Regions from separate parts of the Anoxybacillus eryuanensis genome, predicted to be linked through region 2. Evidence: riboswitches for the same ligand, from Rfam matches in the RefSeq annotation. Region 2 holds a riboswitch; each other region holds the start of a gene.
What was found. A riboswitch is a leader RNA that binds a small molecule or an ion and turns the genes downstream of it on or off. The one in region 2 is predicted to bind S-adenosylmethionine.
Positions count from the first base shown of each region.

Region 1: it holds a riboswitch for S-adenosylmethionine, as region 2 does, so the genes downstream of both, metK (methionine adenosyltransferase) here and mtnK (S-methyl-5-thioribose kinase) in region 2, are expected to answer to the same signal.
Region 3: it holds a riboswitch for S-adenosylmethionine, as region 2 does, so the genes downstream of both, HNQ84_RS02075 (bifunctional homocysteine S-methyltransferase/methylenetetrahydrofolate reductase) here and mtnK (S-methyl-5-thioribose kinase) in region 2, are expected to answer to the same signal.

Region 1 covers NZ_JBPODS010000014.1:27,070-34,679, forward strand. Annotated here, with positions in the region: gene asnB (asparagine synthase (glutamine-hydrolyzing)) at 1-766, opposite strand, end outside; gene metK (methionine adenosyltransferase) at 828-2,033, opposite strand; SAM riboswitch class I at 2,155-2,263, opposite strand; gene pckA (phosphoenolpyruvate carboxykinase (ATP)) at 2,438-4,024, shown strand; gene HNQ84_RS12215 (N-acetylmuramoyl-L-alanine amidase) at 4,142-5,119, shown strand; gene HNQ84_RS12220 (energy-coupling factor ABC transporter permease) at 5,169-6,137, shown strand; gene HNQ84_RS12225 (energy-coupling factor transporter transmembrane component T family protein) at 6,134-6,868, shown strand; gene HNQ84_RS12230 (energy-coupling factor ABC transporter ATP-binding protein) at 6,868-7,593, shown strand.
Region 2 covers NZ_JBPODS010000001.1:234,887-242,496, reverse strand. Annotated here, with positions in the region: gene HNQ84_RS01295 (methyl-accepting chemotaxis protein) at 1-335, shown strand, start outside; gene HNQ84_RS01290 (ABC transporter permease) at 342-1,301, opposite strand; gene HNQ84_RS01285 (sugar ABC transporter ATP-binding protein) at 1,298-2,791, opposite strand; gene HNQ84_RS01280 (sugar ABC transporter substrate-binding protein) at 2,788-3,906, opposite strand; gene mtnA (S-methyl-5-thioribose-1-phosphate isomerase) at 3,903-4,937, opposite strand; gene mtnK (S-methyl-5-thioribose kinase) at 4,948-6,117, opposite strand; SAM riboswitch class I at 6,187-6,286, opposite strand; gene HNQ84_RS01265 (carbon-nitrogen family hydrolase) at 6,374-7,168, opposite strand; gene HNQ84_RS01260 (pyridoxal phosphate-dependent aminotransferase) at 7,267-7,610, shown strand, end outside.
Region 3 covers NZ_JBPODS010000001.1:383,979-391,588, reverse strand. Annotated here, with positions in the region: gene metH (methionine synthase) at 1-1,179, opposite strand, end outside; gene HNQ84_RS02075 (bifunctional homocysteine S-methyltransferase/methylenetetrahydrofolate reductase) at 1,172-3,019, opposite strand; SAM riboswitch class I at 3,088-3,190, opposite strand; gene HNQ84_RS02070 (hypothetical protein) at 3,388-3,555, shown strand; gene HNQ84_RS02065 (YajQ family cyclic di-GMP-binding protein) at 3,542-4,033, opposite strand; gene HNQ84_RS02060 (BMP family lipoprotein) at 4,201-5,166, shown strand; gene HNQ84_RS02055 (methyl-accepting chemotaxis protein) at 5,179-6,831, shown strand; gene HNQ84_RS02050 (DUF3941 domain-containing protein) at 6,863-6,988, opposite strand; gene HNQ84_RS02045 (DegV family protein) at 7,018-7,610, opposite strand, start outside.

The DNA.
Region 1 (7,610 bases), on a different contig from region 2:
CATCGCTACGCATATGCACTTCAATCGATTTGAATAGTGCATCGCGAATATCACTAATCCACTTTTCTTCTGATTGATGGATCGGCGTAAATGTTGGGGTAAAATAACGAACAAACATCGGTTGCTCGCCAATTTTTTTCTTGATATAATGCCCAGGCTTCAGTCTAAAAATATTTGCTGTCATTGTAAGTGGCTCTGGCACATATTGAAACGTTAAATAATGATGGAGTGCTTCTCTGTTGATATCTCCATCAATTGCTAATAAGAGGCTTTTCTTTTCCGAAGCAACGAGAAGACGATCATCTTCAATCGTATAAAAAAATGGCTTAATACCAAACGGATCGCGTGCAGCAAATACTATTTTTTCTTCTTTATCCCAAATGACGAAAGCAAACATACCGCGCAATTGCTGAACACAAGCCTCTTTTGTTTCAGCATATAACGCTAAAATAACTTCTGTATCTGAATGTGTCGTAAATTTATATCCTTTTTGCTCAAGTTGCTCGCGCAATTCAATATAGTTGTAGATTTCTCCATTAAAAATAATCCAATATCGATCATTTTCATAGGAAAGCGGCTGATGACCTGCCTCTAAATCAATAATGCTCAGACGACGAAAAGCAAAATGCACATGCTCATCGAAAAAATATCCTTCGTCATCTGGTCCACGATGAATAATCGCATCATTCATCTGACGAAACGTCTGTTTCCATTCACCGCATATTTGATTTGGTTGATCATATATAACCCCAACAAAGCCACACATGTTTTCACCCCGTTTCACTAACAAATAGAGAGAGCTACATGACGTAACTCTCTCCCTTTTCTTACTTCGCTAACTGTAACGCTTGTTGTTTTAATGCTTCTGCTTTATCAGTACGCTCCCAAGGAAGATCAATATCTGTGCGACCAAAGTGACCGTAAGCAGCTGTTTGTTTGTAAATTGGACGGCGAAGATCAAGCATTTTGATGATGCCTGCTGGGCGAAGGTCAAAATTGTTGCGCACCACTTCAATTAATACATCTTCAGATACTTTACCTGTGCCGAACGTATCAATGGAAATTGATACTGGTTGCGCCACACCGATCGCATACGCTAACTGCACTTCACATTTATCTGCAAGACCTGCTGCAACGATGTTTTTCGCTACGTAACGAGCGGCATATGCTGCCGAACGGTCTACTTTCGTTGGGTCTTTTCCTGAGAATGCTCCACCACCGTGACGAGCATAACCACCGTACGTGTCAACGATAATTTTGCGTCCTGTTAACCCTGCATCACCTTGTGGGCCGCCGATCACGAAACGACCTGTTGGGTTAATGAAATATTTTGTGTTTTCATCGATCAACTCCGCTGGAACAACAGGTTGAATGACATGCTCTTTAATGTTGCGTACAATTTGATCTTGTGTAATTTCTGGATGATGTTGTGTAGAAACAACGATCGTATCGATACGTACAGGTTTGCCGTTTTCATCATACTCCACTGTCACTTGCGTTTTTCCGTCTGGACGTAAATAAGGTAAGATATCTTCTTTCCGCACTTCAGCTAGACGGCGCGCAAGTTTATGTGCGAGCGAAATTGGAAGCGGCATAAGCTCTTTCGTTTCGTTGCACGCGAAGCCAAACATTAATCCTTGGTCACCTGCACCGATCGCCTCGATTTCTTCATCTGTCATTTGCCCTTCACGAGCTTCTAACGCTTTGTCAACACCCATCGCAATATCTGGAGATTGCTCATCAATTGATGTTAATACAGCGCACGTATCTGCATCAAAGCCGTATTTTGCGCGCGTATAGCCAATTTCACGAATCGTTTCACGGACAATTTTCGGAATATCTACATATGTAGATGTTGTAATTTCCCCGCTCACTAAAACAAGCCCTGTTGTTACGCTCGTTTCACACGCAACACGCGCATTTGGATCATTCGCTAAAATCGCATCTAAAATCGCATCGGAAATTTGGTCACAAATTTTATCCGGATGCCCTTCCGTTACAGATTCAGACGTAAACAGACGACGTTTAGGCATTCAAACATTCCTCCTCAATAATAATGACAAATGATACGGTACTCATCCCTCTTATTATGGTCTATCGTGAAAAAAACCTTTCCTTCAGAGGAAAGGTTTTTGCATTTGTCTGCGCCTTTCACTCTTATCGTTCAAGGGCGTTCCCTTGCCACAGGTTAGCACCTTTTCACATACGTGACGGTTGCTGGGTTTCATCGGGCCTGTCTCCCTCCACCAACTCGGGATAAGAGTATCCGTTCATCTCAGCATCATATCACATATATCATCAGCGAGTCAACGTTTTTTCTACTGTAATGATTTTGAAAATAAATTCAAGAAAAATACACGAATTAGTATGGACTATTTATTAAAATGTGTTATACTTTTTACATAAAGATAAATCAAACAAAGGTAGGTTTTGTCCAATGAATTCCATTGAACTGACAAACAAATTATCGACACTCTTACAAAGGGATGGGGTTTTTCATAACTTATCTGTACCACGACTAGTAGAGAAGGTATTAACTCGGAAAGAAGGCATTCTTACTTTATCAGGAGCGATTTGTGCAACAACAGGAAAATATACAGGTCGCTCCCCGAAAGATAAATATATTGTCGAAGAGCCATCCGTGAAACATAAAATTGATTGGGGAACTGTCAATCAGCCAATTTCTGAAGAAGTATTTGATAAACTTTACAACAAAGTAATCGACTACTTAATGACAAAAGAAGAATTGTTTGTATTTAATGGCTTCGCAGGCGCTGATCCAGCTTATCGTTTGCCGATTCAAGTTGTCAACGAATTTGCTTGGCATAACTTATTCGCCCATCAGTTGTTCATTCGTCCAACAACGGAAGAATTACAAGCGCATGAGCCACAATTTACAGTCATTTCTGCTCCAACATTTAAAGCCGATCCAGCCGTTGACGGCACGCGTTCAGAAACGTTTATTATCATCTCGTTTGAACGTCGCACTGTGCTAATTGGTGGAACAGAATATGCAGGTGAAATGAAAAAATCAATTTTCTCCGTCATGAACTTCTTATTGCCAGAGCAAGGAATCTTCCCGATGCACTGCTCAGCAAACGTAGGTCAAGAAGGCGATGTCGCGCTCTTTTTTGGTTTATCAGGGACAGGGAAAACGACGCTTTCTGCTGATCCAAACCGTCGCTTAATTGGCGATGACGAGCACGGTTGGTCAAACAACGGTGTCTTTAATATTGAAGGCGGATGTTATGCCAAGTGCATTAACTTATCACGTGAAAAAGAGCCACAAATTTTTGACGCGATTCGCTTCGGCTCGGTATTAGAAAACGTCATGATTGACCCAGATACGCGCATACCAAACTATGATGATGCGACGTTAACTGAAAATACACGTGCAGCATACCCGCTTGAAGCGATGGATAACATCGTTCAGCCAAGCGTTGCTGGTCACCCGCATACAATCGTCTTTTTAACAGCGGACGCGTTCGGGGTATTGCCACCAATTAGCAAACTCACAAAAGAGCAAGCAATGTATCATTTCTTAAGCGGGTATACAAGCAAGTTAGCGGGTACAGAGCGCGGAATTACAGCACCAGAAGCAACGTTCTCTACATGCTTCGGCTCGCCGTTTCTACCGCTTCCAGCAACACGATATGCAGACATGCTCGGACAAAAAATCGATGCTCACGACGTTCAAGTCTTTTTAGTGAACACCGGTTGGACTGGTGGTGGATACGGCGTTGGTGAACGAATGAAGCTGTCGTATACGCGCGCAATGGTGAAAGCAGCATTAGAAGGAGAGTTAAATAACGTAGAAACCATTCAAGATCCTATTTTTGGATTACACATTCCACTTCACGTCCCAGGTGTCCCTGATGAAGTGCTACAACCAAAAAGCACATGGGCGGATCAAGAAGCGTACGAACAAAAAGCAAAAGAACTTGCGGCGAAGTTCCGCGAAAACTTCAAGAAATTCAAAAACGTTGACCCACGCATTGAACAGTTCGGTGGACCAATTGGATAAACGACAAAAGCTGCCTGCTTATTCGGCAGCTTTTTTCATTTTTAATGACTTCGTACAAACCATTTTTACTATGAAACATATAGTAGTATATAGAAATGAACAAAAGGAGGATACAAAATGAATGGACTATTGGCTCTCCCGCAATTAAAAGATATACGCCATCTTCTCCCTACTCGTTCTGGACAGTCGTACAAAAAAACAACATTGCAGCAAAAAACACATATTATTATTCATCATAGTTTAACGAAAACAGGCTCGGCATTTGCGTTTGCTAATTATCATGTTAGCAAGGGGTGGCCAGGAATCGGATACCATTTTGTTATCGAACAAGACGGAACGATTCACTTTTGCAACGATTTAGAAACAATTAGTTACCATGTTGGCAACCATAACTCATACTGCATCGGCATTTGTTTAACAGGGGATTTTCGCACACAACAACCGACGAATGAACAAAAACAATCATTGAAAGCATTATACAAAACACTTGTCAGCATCTTGCCGAACTATAAAGACGTAAAAGGACATAACGAACTGAAAGGATATGAATGGAAACAATGCCCGTGCTTTAACTACTTAGAAGTACTAAATGAAAAAGAGAACGTCACTGTTCAGATCAAAGAAGAAGTAAAACAATATACCGTTCAACAAGGAGATACGTTATGGGCAATTAGCCAAAAAACAGGAGTAAGTGTAAAAACGTTACTTCGTCTAAATCCAGACATCAATCCACGAACATTACAGCCTGGCCAACAAATAATTATCGAAAAGCAAGTAAACAAGACAGAAGTCAAGCCTCCATCACAATCGACCAATCAACCACTAAAACAACAAAATCCAATCGAACAATTGATAAACAAACTTCCGAATAAAGTATTACGATACGGTGATCGTGGTGAAGACGTGCGCTTCTTACAACAAGCATTAAATGCAATCAATTTCAAATGTGGAGCAGAAGACGGGATATTCGGCAAAAAAACGTTAGATGCTGTGCAACGGGTCAATCTCATGTTTTCTGGTGGAAATAAAAATGGTGTTTATGACGAAAAGACGAAAAATTATATAGTAAGTAAGCTAAAAGAAAAAATAAAATAGCTTTTAAGCATACATCTCCCCTATAATAAAGCATGAGGGGGGATTGGCTATGCATATGGCAGATGCGCTCATTTCACCTACGGTAGGAGTGGCGATGTGGGGGGCTACAGCAGGTATAGCAAGCTACTCATTAAAAAAATTGAACATTGAAGCCGATGAAAAAAAGCTACCACTTATGGGAGTGCTCGGAGCATTTGTATTTGCCGCGCAAATGATTAACTTTGCTATTCCAGGTACAGGATCGAGCGGACATTTAGGAGGCGGACTGTTGCTCGCCGCTTTGCTCGGTCCGTATGCAGCATTTTTAACGTTATCCGTCGTTTTATTTATACAAGCACTCTTTTTTGCAGACGGTGGCCTGTTAGCTTTCGGATGTAACGTGCTTAATCTCGGCTTTTACACATGTTTTATCGCCTATCCTGTATACAAGCGGCTCATTCGTCGAACGAACATATGGTTGGCCTCCATCATTGCTGCTGTCGTTGGATTACAACTCGGTGCATTTAGTGTCGTCGTTCAAACATTGTTGTCTGGCAAAGTCGAGCTTCCATTTACAACTTTCACATTATTTATGCAACCTATTCATTTAGCGATTGGCATTGTAGAAGGAATAGCTACCGCTACTGTTATCTCCTTTGTTGCAAAAACAAAACCAGAGCTTTCGCCAACAATAGAGACGCCGATGAATCGCCTCATCGGGACGCTCGGTTTGCTCGCTCTAATGATTGGTGGCATTTTTTCATCCATCGCCTCTTCTAAGCCAGATGGATTAGAGTGGTCTATTTTTCATACGATCGGTACGGATGAACTGCATGCAACAACAGCAATTCATCACGCGTTTGAACGTCTCCAGCAATCGCTTGCTTTGCTTCCTGACTACAATCTGAAAGGCGGAGGCGCATCGATCGGATGGTTAGATATCGGGACAAGTATTTCTGGTATTATCGGTGCATTCATTGTTGCTGTAGCAATCATGGCGCCATACATTATTATTAAAAAATGGAGAAAAGAAGCGTGATCTATCCACCTATGCTAAACATTGTGCAACGACGTCATATTCATCCGCTAAGCATGCTAATTATAACGTTTACATACATCTTCGTCGTTGCCTCGTTTCATTCATATGCTTTTATTGAATTGATGCCGTTATCGCTTTACCCGATCGCCATGATCATTTTTTATCGCCTTTCCATTCGTCATATAAAACACGTACTCATCGCTTCATTGCCATTTGCTACAGCCATAGGAGTTTCGCAATTGCTTTTTATTGATGAACATATATTATTTTTTCATTGGTACATCGAAGCAAGATGGTTGGCTTTTTCTACATTTGTTTTAAAAAACACGCTTGCAATACTTGCAGCAACCGTTTTATTTTTAACTACACCGATTGAACAACTTGCTGGGGCGCTCCTTTCTTTGCGCATCCCATGCTTTCTCGTTATTCAATTACTTTTGACATATCGATACATTTTTTTATTTTTAGAGGAAGCAAAACGACTTCGTCAGGCGTACATGTTGCGAGCCCCACACCATCGCGCTATCAAATTATCTGTTTGGGGATCGCTCGTCGGACACTTACTTTTACGAACTTTCGATCGTGCTGAGCGCGTGTATGAAGCAATGACGTTGCGAGGCTTTTCTATTCAACGTATGCATATAAAAATAAAACGATGGACAACGAGAGAGATGATATACACATATGTAACGATTACATTGTTCATCGTTTATCGTTTGGTGGTCATATGATGATAAATGTATCAAATGTTTTCTACGTATATCCAGATGGTCATGAAGCCATTCGTGATCTTTCTTTTTCTGTTCAAAAGGGAGAATGCATTGGCATCATTGGGGCAAACGGTGCAGGAAAATCGACGTTATTAAAACTGCTCGTCGGATTATATACGCCCCAAAGTGGATGCATTTTCATTGACAACATGCGCATGTCGAAACAAACGTTACGACATATTCGTCAGATTGTTGGCTTTACATTTCAACAAGCAGACGATCAATTATTTATGCCGACTGTCTACGAGGATGTCGCATTTGCACTTCGCAATGACGGCATAAATGAAAATGAGGTGAAACAACGGGTAACAAATGCTTTAACAATCGTTGGCGCTATGCATTTAAAAGACCGTCCACCTTATCGTTTGTCTGAAGGGGAAAAACGGCTCGTCACTATAGCAACTGTGCTCGCAACAGAACCGAAAATTTTGCTGATGGATGAACCAACAGCGGCTCTTGATCCGAAAGCGCGGCGAACGCTCATTCACCTCGTTCAATCGTTGCCACACACAAAAATTGTAACGACACATGACCTCGACTTCGTACTTGAATGTTGTGAGCGAACGATTGTACTCGCAAACGGAACGATCGTATACGACGGACCGACAGAAAACGTGTTAACGAACGAACCGTTTTTACACGAACATCACTTAGAGCTCCCTCTTATGCTGCAAAGGAAAAAATAAGGCGTGGCTCATTGCCA
Region 2 (7,610 bases):
AATGGCGCATTTACAATATGATCGTCGGCTATGAAGCGGTGCGACCTGAAGATGTCGCGTCTCACCATCAATGCCGATTAGGCAAATGGTATTTTGATGAACAGACGAAAAAACAACTGCAAGGCACGCCAGCGTATGAAAAGTTAAACGCACCGCACGAACGCGTTCACGTTGCAGCAAAACAAGCTGCTGAAGCGTACGCGAAAGGCGATATAAAAGGTGCCGAAGCGCAACTGATCGAACTTGAACAAGCATCGGTTGAAGTCGTTCGTCTAATTGATGAACTGATTGAAAAAGTAGAAAAAGAACGGACGTTTGAAACCCACCTCGCGTAAGGTGGGTTATTTTTTAACCATATGGGACAACGCAAGTGCGAAAATTAATAGTGCGCCTTTTACAATATCTTGCGCGTAATACGGAACGTTCATCATCGTCAGCCCGTTTAACAAGACGCCAATAAAAATCGAGCCAAGTAACGTACCGATCACATTCGGTTTGCCGATGCCAAATACAGAAAAGCCGATAAACGCAGCAGCTACACCGTCCATTAACAGTGATGCGCCCGCCGACACTTGACCCGTGCCGATGCGTGAAGCGAGCACAATGCCGCCTAAAGCCGCAAACATCCCGCTAATGACATACGCATACGTGCGGTAGCGGTTGACAGGAATACCGGTGAGATGGGCTGCTTCACGATTTTCTCCTGTCATATAAAATAAACGCCCCGTTTTTGTATACGTTAAAAAAAGATGAGCGCCAATGACGAGCAAAAGCATAAGCAACACAGAAAACGGAATGCCAAACAGTTCCCCTTGTCCGATAAATAAAAATGATGGAATGAATTTTCCCGGTGCCACGCCACCTTCTGGAAGTGGCATGTCGTTATAAATGGAAAATCCTTTCGTGTATGTGAGCTGTACGCCGTTAATGATGTACATCACCGCTAACGTCGCCAATAAGTCAGGTAAACGAAGACGGATAATGAGAAACGCATTCAGTATTCCGACGAGCGCACCGAGTATAAGTGGGACGATAAGCGCAACAAGCAGCTCTTGGCGATGTAAAACGAGCGCGGAGGCGCTTGCGATGGTTGCCAAACTGACTGTCGAGCCGACGGATAAATCGAATCCATCGACAATTAACGAAAACGTAATGCCGATCGCAACGAGCGTGACGATCGAAATGGAACGCAAAATGTCGCTAAAGTTGGCATACGTAAAAAATGAATCGAGCGTGAGACTAAAAAAAGCGATGACGATAACGATGGCGAGTATCGTTCCGTATTTGTATAAAAACTTCAATTCGTTCCACCCCCAGTCATGTCATAGACGAGCTGTTCATATGTCGCTTCGAGTGCGTCCACTTTTTTTACGAACTGACCGTCGACCATAACGTAAATCGTATCGGCGATATGAAGCAATTCTTGACATTCGCTCGTGAAATAAATGATCGCTTTTCCTTTTTCAGCGAGCGCGCGAATAATCGAAAATACTTCTTCCTTCGCATGTACGTCAATGCCTTTTGTCGGCTCATCAAAAAGAAAGACGTCGCTATTTGTTTGTAACCATTTCCCGATCACCACTTTTTGTTGATTGCCGCCGCTTAAATGTTTCACAAGCGCCGTCGGCGAAGATGGGCGAATATGTAACGATGAAATGAGGCTTGTTGCGATGGCGCGCTCGTTCCGTTTTTGAATCCATTGCCATGGGGCGATATTTGACAATAGACGCACCGTGACATTTTTTTCGACCGTTTCGTTCATAAAAAGCCCTTGTTTTCGCCGTTCTTCTGGAATGAAACAAACGCCCGCTTCAATCGCATCTTTTGGCGAGGTCCATGTTTGTTTTTCCCCACGCACGATGCGTTCGCCTGTCGTTTCGACATGAGCGATGATGCTTTCGGCCAACTCTGTTTTTCCTGCCCCGACGATGCCGGCAATGCCGACAATTTCACCGCGCCGAACAGCAAGATCGACTGTTGTTTTCGTTTTTGGAATGTACAATTGTTTGACTTCAAATATCGTTTCTTCGCTTATGTTGCGTGTCCGTTCGTTGCGCACCTCCGTTTGCCGTCCGACCATATGGCGAACGATATCTTCTGTCGCGAGCGACACATCGCCTTCGTATACGACTTCGCCATCCCGCAAAATCGTCATTCGATCGCATATGCGTTTTACTTCGTGCAATTTATGCGAAATGTAAATAAACGACACCCCTTGCGCTTTTAGCTGTTCGATCATCGCAAACAATCGTTTCGTTTCTTCTTCGCTTAACGAGGCGGTTGGCTCATCTAAAATAATGTAGCGAGCAGAAGAAGAAAGGACGCGTGCTAGCAAAATGAGTTGTTTTTCATGAAGCGTGCATGTTTGTACAGAGACATCAGGTGACAAATGTGTTAAGCCGACGCGCTCAAGCAGTTGTAAAACAGCAACCCGATGTTTCGTTTTAGAAAACGATATTTGTTTTTGCGCGACAATTTGTTCAGCGAGAATATTTTCATATACGGACAAAGCAGGGAATAATGCCACATCCACTTCTTGTACGACATGTCCGATGCCTGCTCGTTTTGCATCTTTCGGAGAAGAAAATGTATGCACCTTTCCGTCTATTTCAATCGTTCCGCTCACCGGCTGCAAGACGCCAGCTAAAATGTTCATTAACGTGCTTTTTCCAGCTCCATTCATACCTAAAAGGGCGTGAACTTCGCCCGGTTGGACATGGAAGTTCACGCCGTTTAATACGGTCACATCGCCAAATGTATGGACGATTCGTTTCATGCGCAAACCGCTCATTGCTTTTTCACCTTTTCTTCAAGCGTCTTCATCCATGGGGAGATGGCAACGTTCGATTGTCCCCAGCTTGGCATGTAGTTGTTTAGCTCGTTCATCGTAATTGGTGTGCTCGGCAAGTCTGAACGTTTCACTAAGTGTGGTTCAAGTGAATAAATGCTTGGCGTTTGTTCTCCGGCAATTTTTTGATACGCAAAGCGCACTTGAACGCGACCGACTTCCGCTGGGTCGGTTGCCGTTGTTGCGACCCATGGGCTATTTGGTTGTTGAATGAGTTGTAAATCTTCGTCGCTTAAGTCGATGCCATACACTTTAATTTCTGTTCGACCTGCTTGTTGAATGGCGCGCGTTGCTCCTTTGGCGAACTCATCCCATGTCGCAAAAACCGCGTCGATGTCACCTTTGTTCGGATATTTTTTCAAAATCGCTTCCATTTGTGTTTGTGTATCTAAAGCGGTGTTGGCGCTTGCGGTGCCGAATTTCGCTACTTCTTTAATGTTCGGATACCGTTTTTGAAACGCTTCGTAAATGACATGGCGGCGTTCCATTGGCGTAAAGCCGCCGACCCAAATCGTGACAATTTCTCCTTCACCGTTTAAATCTTCCGCTAACGTTTTTAACGTTTTCCATGCTAAGCTGTAATCGTCTTGGTCAATGACGGTGACTCCTGGAATGTTTAAATCGTTATCAAACGCAACGACGTGAATGCCTTTCTCCAGCGCTTTTTCAACAGGTGCTTTTAATGCATCTGCGCGCCCATGGTCTAATAAAATCGCATCGACGTTTTGGTTGATCGCTGTTTCGACGTACGATGCCATTTTCGTTAAATCGTTGTCAGCGTTATAAATTTGCACGTCGCCGCCAAATTTCGCGACTTGTTCTTTTACACCAGCGATATATTGCGATGAAAATGTACCGATCGACATTTGCATAATGGCAGCAATTTTAATCGGTTTGTTTAATGCTGCAGGAATGTCCGCTTTTTCATCCGTTGTTTCGTTCGTTTGTTTCGCTTCTTCTTTCGGTTGTTCCGCTCGTTTTGAGACGGCGTCTTGTTCGTTTGTGCAACCGACTAAAAGCGCGAATAAAAGCACGATAATTGCCCATATGTTTTTCATGCCAAAACCTCCTCAAATAATGTCGGCAGTTTCGTTTCGTAGTCGCCGAAGATGATCCCTTTTTCCGTAATGATGCCGGTAATGAGTTCGTGCGGTGTGACATCGAATGCCGGATTGTAGACGTTCACATCTGGCGCGATGCGCACGCCGCCGATATGTGTGACTTCTTCTTTCGCTCGCTCTTCAATCGGAATGTCGTCGCCTGTTTTCGTCTGTAAGTCGATCGTCGATAGCGGGGCGGCGACGTAAAATGGAATGTTGAACGCTTTCGCTAAAATGGCTAAGCCGAACGTGCCGATTTTGTTTGCTGTATCGCCGTTGGCGGCAATGCGATCTGCCCCGACGATGACTGCGGAAATGTGCTTCGCTTTCATCGTTTGTGCCGCCATGTTATCTGTAATGAGCGTCACATCGACGCCAGCTTCGGAAAGTTCCCATGCGGTTAGCCTTGCTCCTTGCAACACCGGGCGTGTTTCGCAAGCGTACGCATGAAGCGCGATCCCTTTTTCTTTCGCTAAATGAAACGGCGCAAGTGCGGTGCCGTAACGGGCTGTGGCAATCGCTCCTGCATTGCAAATCGTCATGATACGGTCGCCGTCTTGAAACAAGGAAAGGGCATGTTCACCGATGCGACGACAGACGTCTTCATCTTCGATTTGAATGCAAATCGCTTCATGAATGAGCGTCGTTTTCGCTTCGTTGACGGATGTGGCGTTCGCAACGCTTTTTACGAGCCGGTCAAGCGCCCAAAATAAATTGACGGCGGTCGGGCGCGAGCTTGCTAAATAGTCGCGGTCGTGTTTTAGTTGGGCATGAAATGTTGCTAAATCATCGGTCTCATATGATTGGGCGGCAAGTGCTAAACCGTAGGCGGCAGTCATGCCGATTGCTGGCGCCCCGCGCACTTTTAACGTAACGATCGCATCCCATACGTCTTTTATGTTTTTTAATTCTAAATATTCAGTCTTATGAGGCAGCGCTTGTTGGTTTAAAATCGTAATATGTGTATCATGCCATTGTACCGATTTCATTTTGTTCCTCCTAGCTGTTCACATGCACCGTTTGTTGTACAAGATGTTTCAAGTCTGTAATCGTTAATTTGTTTCGCTGCACGATGAGCTCACGACCGAGACGAAGGGCATGACGTTTTGCGTGAAGTCTGCGCTCAAGCGGCAATTCATCAAGGTCCGCCACATGCGCCAACCCGATCGTCCGGCGAATGACTTCACAACCGGCAAAGCCGATCGCCTCAACGAGCGCATCGCCTATGATGTCATCGAGCACGCCACATGTGCGCGCATACGGTTCGTTGCTTTCGCGCCAAAGCTCAGCAAACGTGCGGGTAAAGACGTCCCATGTGTTTTCAATATGAGCAAAAAGCGGTTCGCGGTCACGTTCATGACGAGAGAGGGCGTTTAACAATAAATTGGCGAAAAATTGCCCTAAATCAAAGCCGATCGGACCGTAAAACGCAAACTCCGGGTCGATCACTTTCGTTTCCTCATCGCTTGCGAAAATGCTTCCCGTATGTAAATCGCCATGAAGCAACACATCCGCTTTCGTTAAAAAAAGCCGTTTTAATTTCGCTGTTTCGCGCTGAAGCACATCATCTTGCCAAAGCTGTTCGACATCGGCGCGAAGTTCTGCTTCAAAGTTGTTCGTGTCGTGGTCAAAAAACGGGTCAGTAAAGACGAGATCTTCCGTAATTTTACATAGTTCGGGATTTGTAAATTGTTGTACGAGCTTCTTTTTTTGTTGTTGATTCATGCCAAAATCCGACGTGTAAAACGCCGTTTTGGCGACAAATTCGCCGATATGTTCCGATAAACGCGGGAACGTTTTTCCTTCAATCAGTCCGCGGCGTGCAATGTGTAAATGCGACAAATCTTCCATCACTGTAATTGCTAATGTCTCATCGGAATAGTACACTTTCGGAACATAGTGAGGAACGTAGCTCGCGAACGTGCGCAACGCTTGGCTTTCGATCGTTGCCCGTTTTAATGTAAGCGGCCAGCTTTCGCCAACGACTTTTGCATACGGCAACGCTTGTTTGATGATGATGCTGTCGTTTGTTCGTTCGTTGACGATGCGAAAGACGAGATTTAAGTTCCCGTCGCCAATTTCTTGACTTGAAAGAAGCGCATCTTCTCCAAATAGCCCTAAACGAACAGCAAGGGCAATCGCTTTTTGTTCTGTCAATGGTTCGTACATATACATGCCTCCTCTCAAAATAAAAAACCTCTTTCGCTGAACGAAAGAGGTTTGAAGTTTGCTTCGCACCTCTTATCTCTCAGCCTACTGCTGCAAGAATTAGCACCGTGCGTCATCGCCGGTTGCCGGGCTTCATCGGGCTCGTCCCTCCACCTGCTCTTGATAAGAGTGTTTATCGTTATTTAAATGTTTTGAACAGTGAAAAAGTTTCGTGAATTCGCTTGATTCGAATCATACATCGCTTTATGCTTGTTTGTCAATCTTTTTTTTCAAAAATTTTATACACATCTGGGCGACGGTCGGCAAAAATCGGGATGCGCGCACGCACGTCTTGCACGTCGTTTATGTCGATATTCGCCACAATAATCCCTTCTTGTTCATCTCCTTCGGCAAGAATGTTTCCCCACGGATCAATGATCAGCGAATGTCCAGCAAACTCGTTGTTCGGGTCTTTTCCCGCGCGATTGCAAGCGACGACGTAACATTGATTTTCAATTGCCCGCGCCGTTAATAGCGTACGCCAATGATGAAGACGAGAAAGTGGCCATTCGGCGACGACAAACAATACTTCTGCGCCATGTAGCGCATGCGCGCGAATCCATTCTGGAAAACGAATGTCGTAACAAACGACGCCGGCACACGTCGTTTCATCGAGCGAAAATAGCCCCATCGTTTCTCCAGCTTGCAAATACAAATGCTCATCCATCAATTGGAACAAATGAAGTTTACTATATTCGCCAACGACGTCGCCGTTTCGATTGACGACATACATCGTATTTGTCATTCGTTCGTTCGTTTTTTTCGCGACCGATCCGCCGACGATATGTACATCGTACGTGCGCGCAACGGATGCGAGAAACGCTTTTGTTTCTTCGCCGTTTTCGTCAGCGATGTCTGTTAATCTCGTTAAATCATAGCCTGTCGTCCATAGTTCAGGCAAAACGACGACGTCAACGTCACGAGCGATTTGTTCGATGTATCGCATAACCGTTTGTTTATTTTTTTCGGGTGCTCCAAACGCAATGTCCATTTGTATGCAAGCGATGTTCATATCATTCACCTCTAAAAAATTTTCTTTACATTTTGATTTTTACGATATATGATACTTGACTAGAATTTCAACCTTTTTGTGAAGTAGGTGTGAAAAAAATGAACATATTTCCACAATCGAACGTGTTACAACAACTACCGAAGCAATTTTTTGCGTCGCTTGTGCAAAAAGTGAATGCGGTCATTGCTGAAGGGCACGATGTCATTAATCTCGGACAAGGAAATCCCGATCAGCCGACGCCGGCGCATATTGTGAGCGCGATGCAACAGGCGGTGGCAAAGCCGATGTATCATAAATATTCACCATTTCGCGGCTATTCGTTTGTAAAAGAGGCGGTCGCTACGTTTTACGAGCGCGAATACGGGGTGACGATTGACCCAGAAAAAGAAGTCGCCATTTTATTTGGCGGAAAAGCTGGGCTTGTCGAAATGCCGCTTTGTTT
Region 3 (7,610 bases), 150 kb from region 2:
TTGCTCCATATCTTCTTTTTCATCGCGGTCAGGGTCCGCCAAACAAATGTCGATGACGTGCGCCCCATTTTTTACTTGGGCACGGGCAATTTCTGCCGCTTCTTCGTATTTGCCTTCCGCGATGAGCCGCTTAAATTTGCGCGAACCGATGACGTTCGTTCGTTCGCCGACAAAGAGCGGTCGCATCGTTTCGTCATAAATAAGTGCATCAATGCCTGAGACAGCGTGCATCGCAAACTGTTTCGGGATCGCACGCGGTGGAATGTCGCGTACAGCTTCGGCAATCGCTTGAATATGTTGTGGCGTCGTGCCGCAACAGCCGCCGACGATATTTAGCCATCCTTTTTCGGCAAATTGGCGAATTTTTTTTGCGAGCATGTCTGGCGTTTCGTGATAATGTCCTTCTTCGTCAGGAAGACCAGCGTTCGGATAGCAGCTGACGGCGGTGTTCGCTAATGAAGCGAGTGAGCGCAAATGATCGGTCATAAATTCAGGACCTGTTGCGCAGTTTAAACCGACCGCAAATGGTTTCATATGTTGAATGGAAATAAAAAACGATTCGATCGTTTGTCCGGCAAGCGTTGTTCCCATCGGTTCAATCGTTCCAGAAATCATAAGCGGCACTTGCTTTCCAACCGTTTTGAACGCTTCGGTAATGCCGAGAAAAGCAGCTTTCACGTTTAACGTATCTTGGCACGTTTCTAACAACAACAAATCGACGCCGCCAAGCAGTAAGCCGCGCGCTTGTTCTTCGTAGGAAGAAACGAGTTCAGCAAACGTTGCTCCTCCTGTGACGGACAGCGTTTTTGTCGTCGGACCTATCGAGCCAGCGACAAAGCGCGGGTGTGCAGTCGTCGCATATTTTTCTGCCGCGCGTTTCGCGAGTTTCGCGGCTTCGATATTTAATTCAAGCGCCAAATGGCCGAGGTTGTATTCGTCTAAGACGATGCGTGTTGCTCCGAACGTATTCGTTTCAACGATGTCTGCTCCTGCGGCAAAATAAGCTTCATGAATATGTGAAATGACGTGCGGGGCAGTGAGTGTTAAATATTCGTTACACCCTTCGTACGCTTCACCGCCAAAATCGTCCGCTGTTAAGTTTGCCGATTGAATCATCGTTCCCATCGCACCGTCAATAATTAAAATCTTTTTCTCCAGCTGTTCAAACAAACTAGCCATAGTAAACCGTCCTTTCTTTTGTGAGCCGCTCTTTTTCATGAATGTAGCGAACGAGTTCGACCGTCATGTCGTAGCGTAAAAATGGCGTAATTAAATAGATACCGCGGAATAAATCGAATGCGGCGTCGATGAGTGATTTAGCGATCGCCAAGCCTTCTTTTGTTGATTGAACAGGATTGTTGGCGCACGCAGCCATGCGGGCACGAATGTCGTCTGACAGCGTAATGCCTGGCACTTCATGATGTAAAAAGTCCGCGTTGCGCGCGCTTGTGAGCGGCATAATGCCGATGTAAATCGGCGTTGGTAAATGTTTTGTCGCTTCATATACGTCTTCGATTTGTTTTTCGCTATACAGCGGTTGTGTTAAAAAGTAGTGCGCACCGCATTCGATTTTTTTCTCTAGCCGTTTCACTGCTTTATCTAAATGGCGCACATTCGGGTTAAAGGCCGCAGCGATGGAAAAGTTCGTTTTTTGTCCGAGCGGTTTACCTGAATACGAAAGCCCTTCGTTAAATTGCCGAATTAATGAAATGAGGTCAAATGATGATAAATCGTATACGGACGTTGCGCCTGGAAAATCGCCGACTTTGGACGGATCACCGGTTAAAGCGAGCACGTCGGTCATGCCGAGCGTATGAAGCCCCATTAAATGCGACTGCAAGCCGATTAAGTTGCGGTCACGGCATGTAATATGAATAAGTGGGCGCATATTTAGCTGTTGTTTGACGATCGTTCCGACGGCGACGTTGCTAATGCGCGGTGTCGCAAGCGAGTTGTCGGCAAGCGTTAGCGCATCAATATGTGCTTCTTTTAACGCTTTTGCGCCTTCTAAAAAATTCGTTAAGCCGAGTTTTTTTGGCGGATCGAGCTCAACGATAATCGAACGTCGTGTGCGTGCGATGTCGGCGAGGGAAGGCTCTTTCGTTTGTTCTGCTTCTTGAACGACGATTGTATGTCGTTGTTTTACTTCTTTTTTATATACAGGTGTGCGATCGGGAAGGGCGCGAGCAATCGCGGCAATATGTTTTGGCGTCGTGCCACAACAGCCACCAATGAGTCGTACTCCTTGATCACGAAACGCGCGGGCTGTTTCTTCAAAATATTGTTCGCTCGTTTCGTAAATGAATCGTCCGTCGCGGTATTGTGGCAAGCTCGCGTTCGGGTACACCGATAAAAAGGCGCGCGTTGGAATCGGCACTTCTTCGAGCGAACGCAACATATGATATGGACCGAGATGACAGTTTAAGCCGACGACATCGGCGCCAAGTAGTTCTAACTGACGAAGCGCTTCAGCAAGCGGTATGCCGTGCTGCAAGACGCCAATGTCATGAAGCGTGACGTGGGCGATGATCGGCAACGTCGTTTCTTTCCGAGCGATGGAAAGAACGGTTTGCAATTCTTCGAAATCGTAATACGTTTCAAGTAAAAGTCCGTCAACTTCTTCGTCTAACAACACATACAGCTGTTCACGGAACGTCCGTTTCACTTCTTCAAGCGAAATCGTGCTTTTGTTTGTGCTGCGCAATCCTCCGATCGTACCGAGCACGTAGGCGCGTCCTTTTGAGGCTTGTTTGGCAAGTTGGACAGCCGCTTTATTGATTTCTTTGACATCGTCTTGCAAGCCGTAGCGAGCAAGTTTTACATAGTTGGCGCCATATGTGTTCGTTTGGATCACTTCAGCGCCTGCTTCGATATACGCTTCGTGAATATGAACGATTTCTTCCGGTTTTGTTACGTTTAATTCTTCAAAACAACGATCGATGCCGTGCGCATATAATAATGTCCCCATCGCTCCATCGGCGATGACGATGCGTTGTTTTAAATCGTCTAACAGTCCCACGTCCATTCCTCCGTTTCTTTTTCAAACTAAAAAAGTCTTCTCCATAAGAAGAAGACGTTGTGCGCTCCTTCTTATCTTCCAAGCGAATCGCTTGTCTGGACTTAGCACCTTGACGATCGTCAGGTTGCTGAAGGTTCATCGGGCCAGTCCCTCCCCTTCTCTCGATAAGATGTTATATGAAGTTACTCATAAATGTAACTGATTTTTTAGAAATATTCAACTATTTTTAATCGGAAAAGCGCAAAGCGCCCCAATTTCGCCTAAAGGCAGCCCGCATCCTGCGGGCAACGGCGAAATGTCGCCATCCTTGGCTCCACGAAGAGCGCACAAGCCCCACCGAGGAGGCTCATCCAAATCAAAGCTTTGGCTTGCGTGGGATATTTCAAGGACGCAAACTCAATGTGTTGCCGCCGAAAGAAGGGGTGGAGCGATTCGAGCCGATGGCGCTTGGAGCTAGACAGTTTTATATATCTGAAATTTCTAACTTATTTATCTTTTTAAAAAAGAAGGCTGTGCGCCTTCTTAACGATAGTTGACGAATTGGACGTCGATTGGCAAGTCTGCTTCGCGAATGGCGGCAATCACTTTTTGTAGATCGTCTTTACTTTTGCCGCTGACGCGAATTTGGTCTTCTTGAATTTGACTTTTTACTTTTAAACCTGTATTTTTAATGATTGTGTTAATTTTTTTCGCATTGTCTTTGTCGATGCCTTGAACGAGTTTGGCACGTTGGCGCACCGTTCCGCCAGAGGCGGGTTCAATTTTTCCGTATTGAATGTTTTTCGTTGGCACACCGCGCTTAATGAGCTTGCCGATGAGCACGTCTTTGAGTTGCTCGAGCTTAAATTCATCGTCAGAAATTAAAATGAGTTCATCTTTTTCAAGTGAAATGTCGCTTTTGCTTCCTTTAAAATCATAGCGGTTTTGAATTTCTTTTAACGCGATGTTGACGGCGTTTGTTACTTCTGACAAATCGACTTTCGACACAATATCAAATGAACTTTCTTTTGACATATACATCACCTCAATATAAATTCGTTGTGTTTCCATTATAGTCGATTGTTGACATATGAACAACTTTACAAAATCTTTATATATAAAAAGTAAACAAACTGTCGAATGTTGTCGATATAATAAATGAAGTGAGATTTGATCGAAAGATAAGGAGATGAGGGAATTTTATGAAAAAAATGATTTCACTCATGATGGCATTTGTTTTGTTGCTTGCCGCTGGGTGTTCACAAACGAGCTCCTTTCAGCCGAAAGAGCGAATAAAAGTGGGAATTATGTTATCAGACGTTGGACTTGGCGATCAATCGTTTAGCGACTCGGCATTTCAAGGGTTAATGAAAGCGAGAGATGAGCTCGGCATCTTTTTTGACTACCGTGAGTTAAAAGAAACAGGAACGTATGAAAAAGGGTTAACAGAACTCGTTGAAGCAGGAAACGATCTCGTCATCGGACTCGGTTTTATGGTGCAACAAGATTTAGAAAAAGTCGCCAAAAAATATCCGAAACAGCAATTTATATTAATTGACGCGGTATCTGACCTCCCAAACATTACGTCCATTACGTTTAAAGAAGATGAAGGGAGCTTTTTAGCAGGTGTTGTCGCAGCCATGCTGACGAAAACAAACAACGTCGGCTTCGTTGGTGGAGCGGATGTGCCATTGATTCGGAAGTTTGCGAACGGCTTTATTCAAGGGGTAAAAGCGGTGAAGCCAGAAGCAAACGTGCAAGAAGTGTATGCCGGCAATTTCGGTGATGACAAGCTTGGAGCACAAATTGCCAAACAAATGATTGCCAACGGCGCAGATGTGTTGTATGCGGCGGCTGGGTTTACAGGTGTCGGGGTGCTACGCGAGGCGGAGATGAACAAAAAGTACGCGATCGGTGTCGATAGCGACCAATATTTTTATGCGGAAAAAGCGGTGGTCACATCGATGTTAAAAAATGTAGATGTTGCTTTATATACGGTCATTAAACAGTATGTTGAAAAGAAAGAAGTGCCAAAAGGAACGGTCGAACTTGGGTTAAAAGAAAACGGCGTCGATTTAGCACCGATTCGTGTCGTGACGCTCAGTCCAGAGCAACAGGCGACGCTTGAAAAATGGAAAGAAAAAGCGACAAACGGCATCACGCAATAAAGGAGGGATACGATGTCGATTAAACAACGATTATTATTTCATTCATTAGCAACGCCAGTCATTGCCGGCGCTATTATTGTGTTTATTATTATAAATATGCTTTCGATTCAATCGTCCAACCAAGATTTCGTGCCGCTTATGATGAAGGCGCAACATTTGCAAGCAGAGCTGAAAGCAACGAAACAAAGTTTAAGCAACTATGCGTATAGTCCAACAGAAGGAAATAAACAAGAAGTATTCATTCATCTTGAAGAATCAGAAAAGTTGCTTCGCGTATTAAATAAAGGACTGACTCAATCGTACATTCGTGCTGCACTTGAACAAGCGAATAAAAAATTTGACGTGCTAGCAAAAGAATCGAAAGCGGCACTTGATGCGCGGAACGTAGCAGAAATTCGCCGCCAATCGATGCGAGCAGAAGGGGTATTGAACGACATATATGTCGTCAACGCATATGTGAGCGAATATTATACGTACATGCAACAAACGTTACAAAAACAAATTTCAGGCGTCATTACGATTTCAATTGTTGCGATTGCAGTGGTGTTATTGTTTGCAGGATTTAGCGGATTTAGACTAACACAAAAAATTACGGTGCCGCTAAGAAAAATCGCTGAAAATGCGAAACGAATTGCAAGCGGCGATTTGCGCATTGAGACTGTGAAGTATAGCGGGAGAGACGAGCTTGCTGATTTAAATGAGGCATTTGCAACGATGGCTGATCAGCTGAATAGCTTGCTTCAATCGGTTGATACAGTAAGCAAGCAAGTGGAGACGTTTGCGAAAGAAATTGATGAGGAAACAAAAACGTTAACAGAAATTAATAATCAAGTAGCTGTATCAACAAACGAATTGTCCGCTGGAGCGCAAAGCATTTCTGAAGACTTACAACATGCGGTACAACTCATTGAACGAATGGAACATACTGTACAAGAAAACGTAGGGCGCACCGAACAAACGGCTCGTTATAGCGATGAAGCGGTCGAAGCGATTGTTCACGGTCAAGCGGCGTTAGCGGAACAAAAAGCGTTTATTGACGAAAATGCACAAGCGACTGCCTCCATTGAACAATCGACGGAACAGTTTGCGACGTATGCAAGAAAAATCGAAGATATGGCAAAAGCAGTATCCGACATTGCGACGCAAACGAACTTATTGGCGTTGAATGCGGCGATTGAAGCAGCGCGGGCAGGAGAAGCAGGAAAAGGGTTTGCGGTTGTCGCTGAAGAAGTGCGCAAACTTGCGGAAGAATCATCGAAAGCGACAAGCCAAATTTTTGAGATGGTTCATCTCATTCAATCGGGGTTAACGAACGTCACCGAAGCCGTTCGTCGTGGGGTAGATATTGCTGAAGCACAAACGAAAGCCATTGAAACGACGACGGAGGCGTTTAGTGCCATTGAGAACAAAGTACACCATATTACGACTGATATTCAAGCGCTTGTCATCGGCATGAATGAATCGAAAGAACTTGGCAAAAACGTCTTGCAAAACGTTGAAAGCATTAGTGCGGTCGTTGAACAATCGGCAGCAGGCAGCGAAGAAATTGCCGCGTCGATGGTGGAGCAGTTAGAAGCGTTCAAAAAAATGAGCGAAAAAGTGACGACGTTGCGTCAACTTACCGATGATTTACAACGGACGATGGCAAAGTTTCAAATGAAATAGAAAAAGATGCTCCGCGCGAGCATCTTTTTCTTTACAAATGATTCGTTTCTTTTGAGTAGGCGCGTTTGCCAGATTGACGGTTTTTTTCGCGCTCCATATTTTTTTCGTGTCGTTTGGCATTATTGTCTTTTGCTTTTTTGTCGTTATCGCTCGTCATATTCTTGCCCCCTTTGAAAAGTAGTGTAATCATTGCTCGAGTTGTTTATTCAAGAAAAAGAGGGCGATCGTGCCTGGACCAGCATGCGCTCCGATGGCGCCGCCAATTTCAGAAATGAAAAATTGTTTACAACCGAACGTTTCTTCAATCATCGCTTTTAGTTCGAGCGCCGTTTGTTCATCGTCGCCGTGACTAATGCCGATGAGCTGGTTTTGCACGTCTGCTCCGCGTTCTTGCATGAGTTCGACCATGCGCTTCAGTACTTTTTTCCGTCCGCGTACTTTTTCAATCGGAATTAATTTTCCGTCCTCGACGTGAAGAAGAGGTTTAATGTTTAATACTCCACCGACAAACGCGGCTGTTTTGCTGACGCGCCCGCCACGTGCTAAATATTGCAAATCATCGACCGTAAAAATATGTTCCATATGGCGACAATACGTTTCAATGGTTGTCACGACATGTTCATACGACATGTCGCTTTCAGCTAGTTCAACCGCTTTTTTTACGACAAGTCCAAGCCCGAGTGAGGCGCATTTCGAGTCGATGACCGTCAATTTTGCGTGAGGGTATTGTTCAAGCACATCGTTTTTTATCATGGCAGCTGTTTGATACGTACCAGATA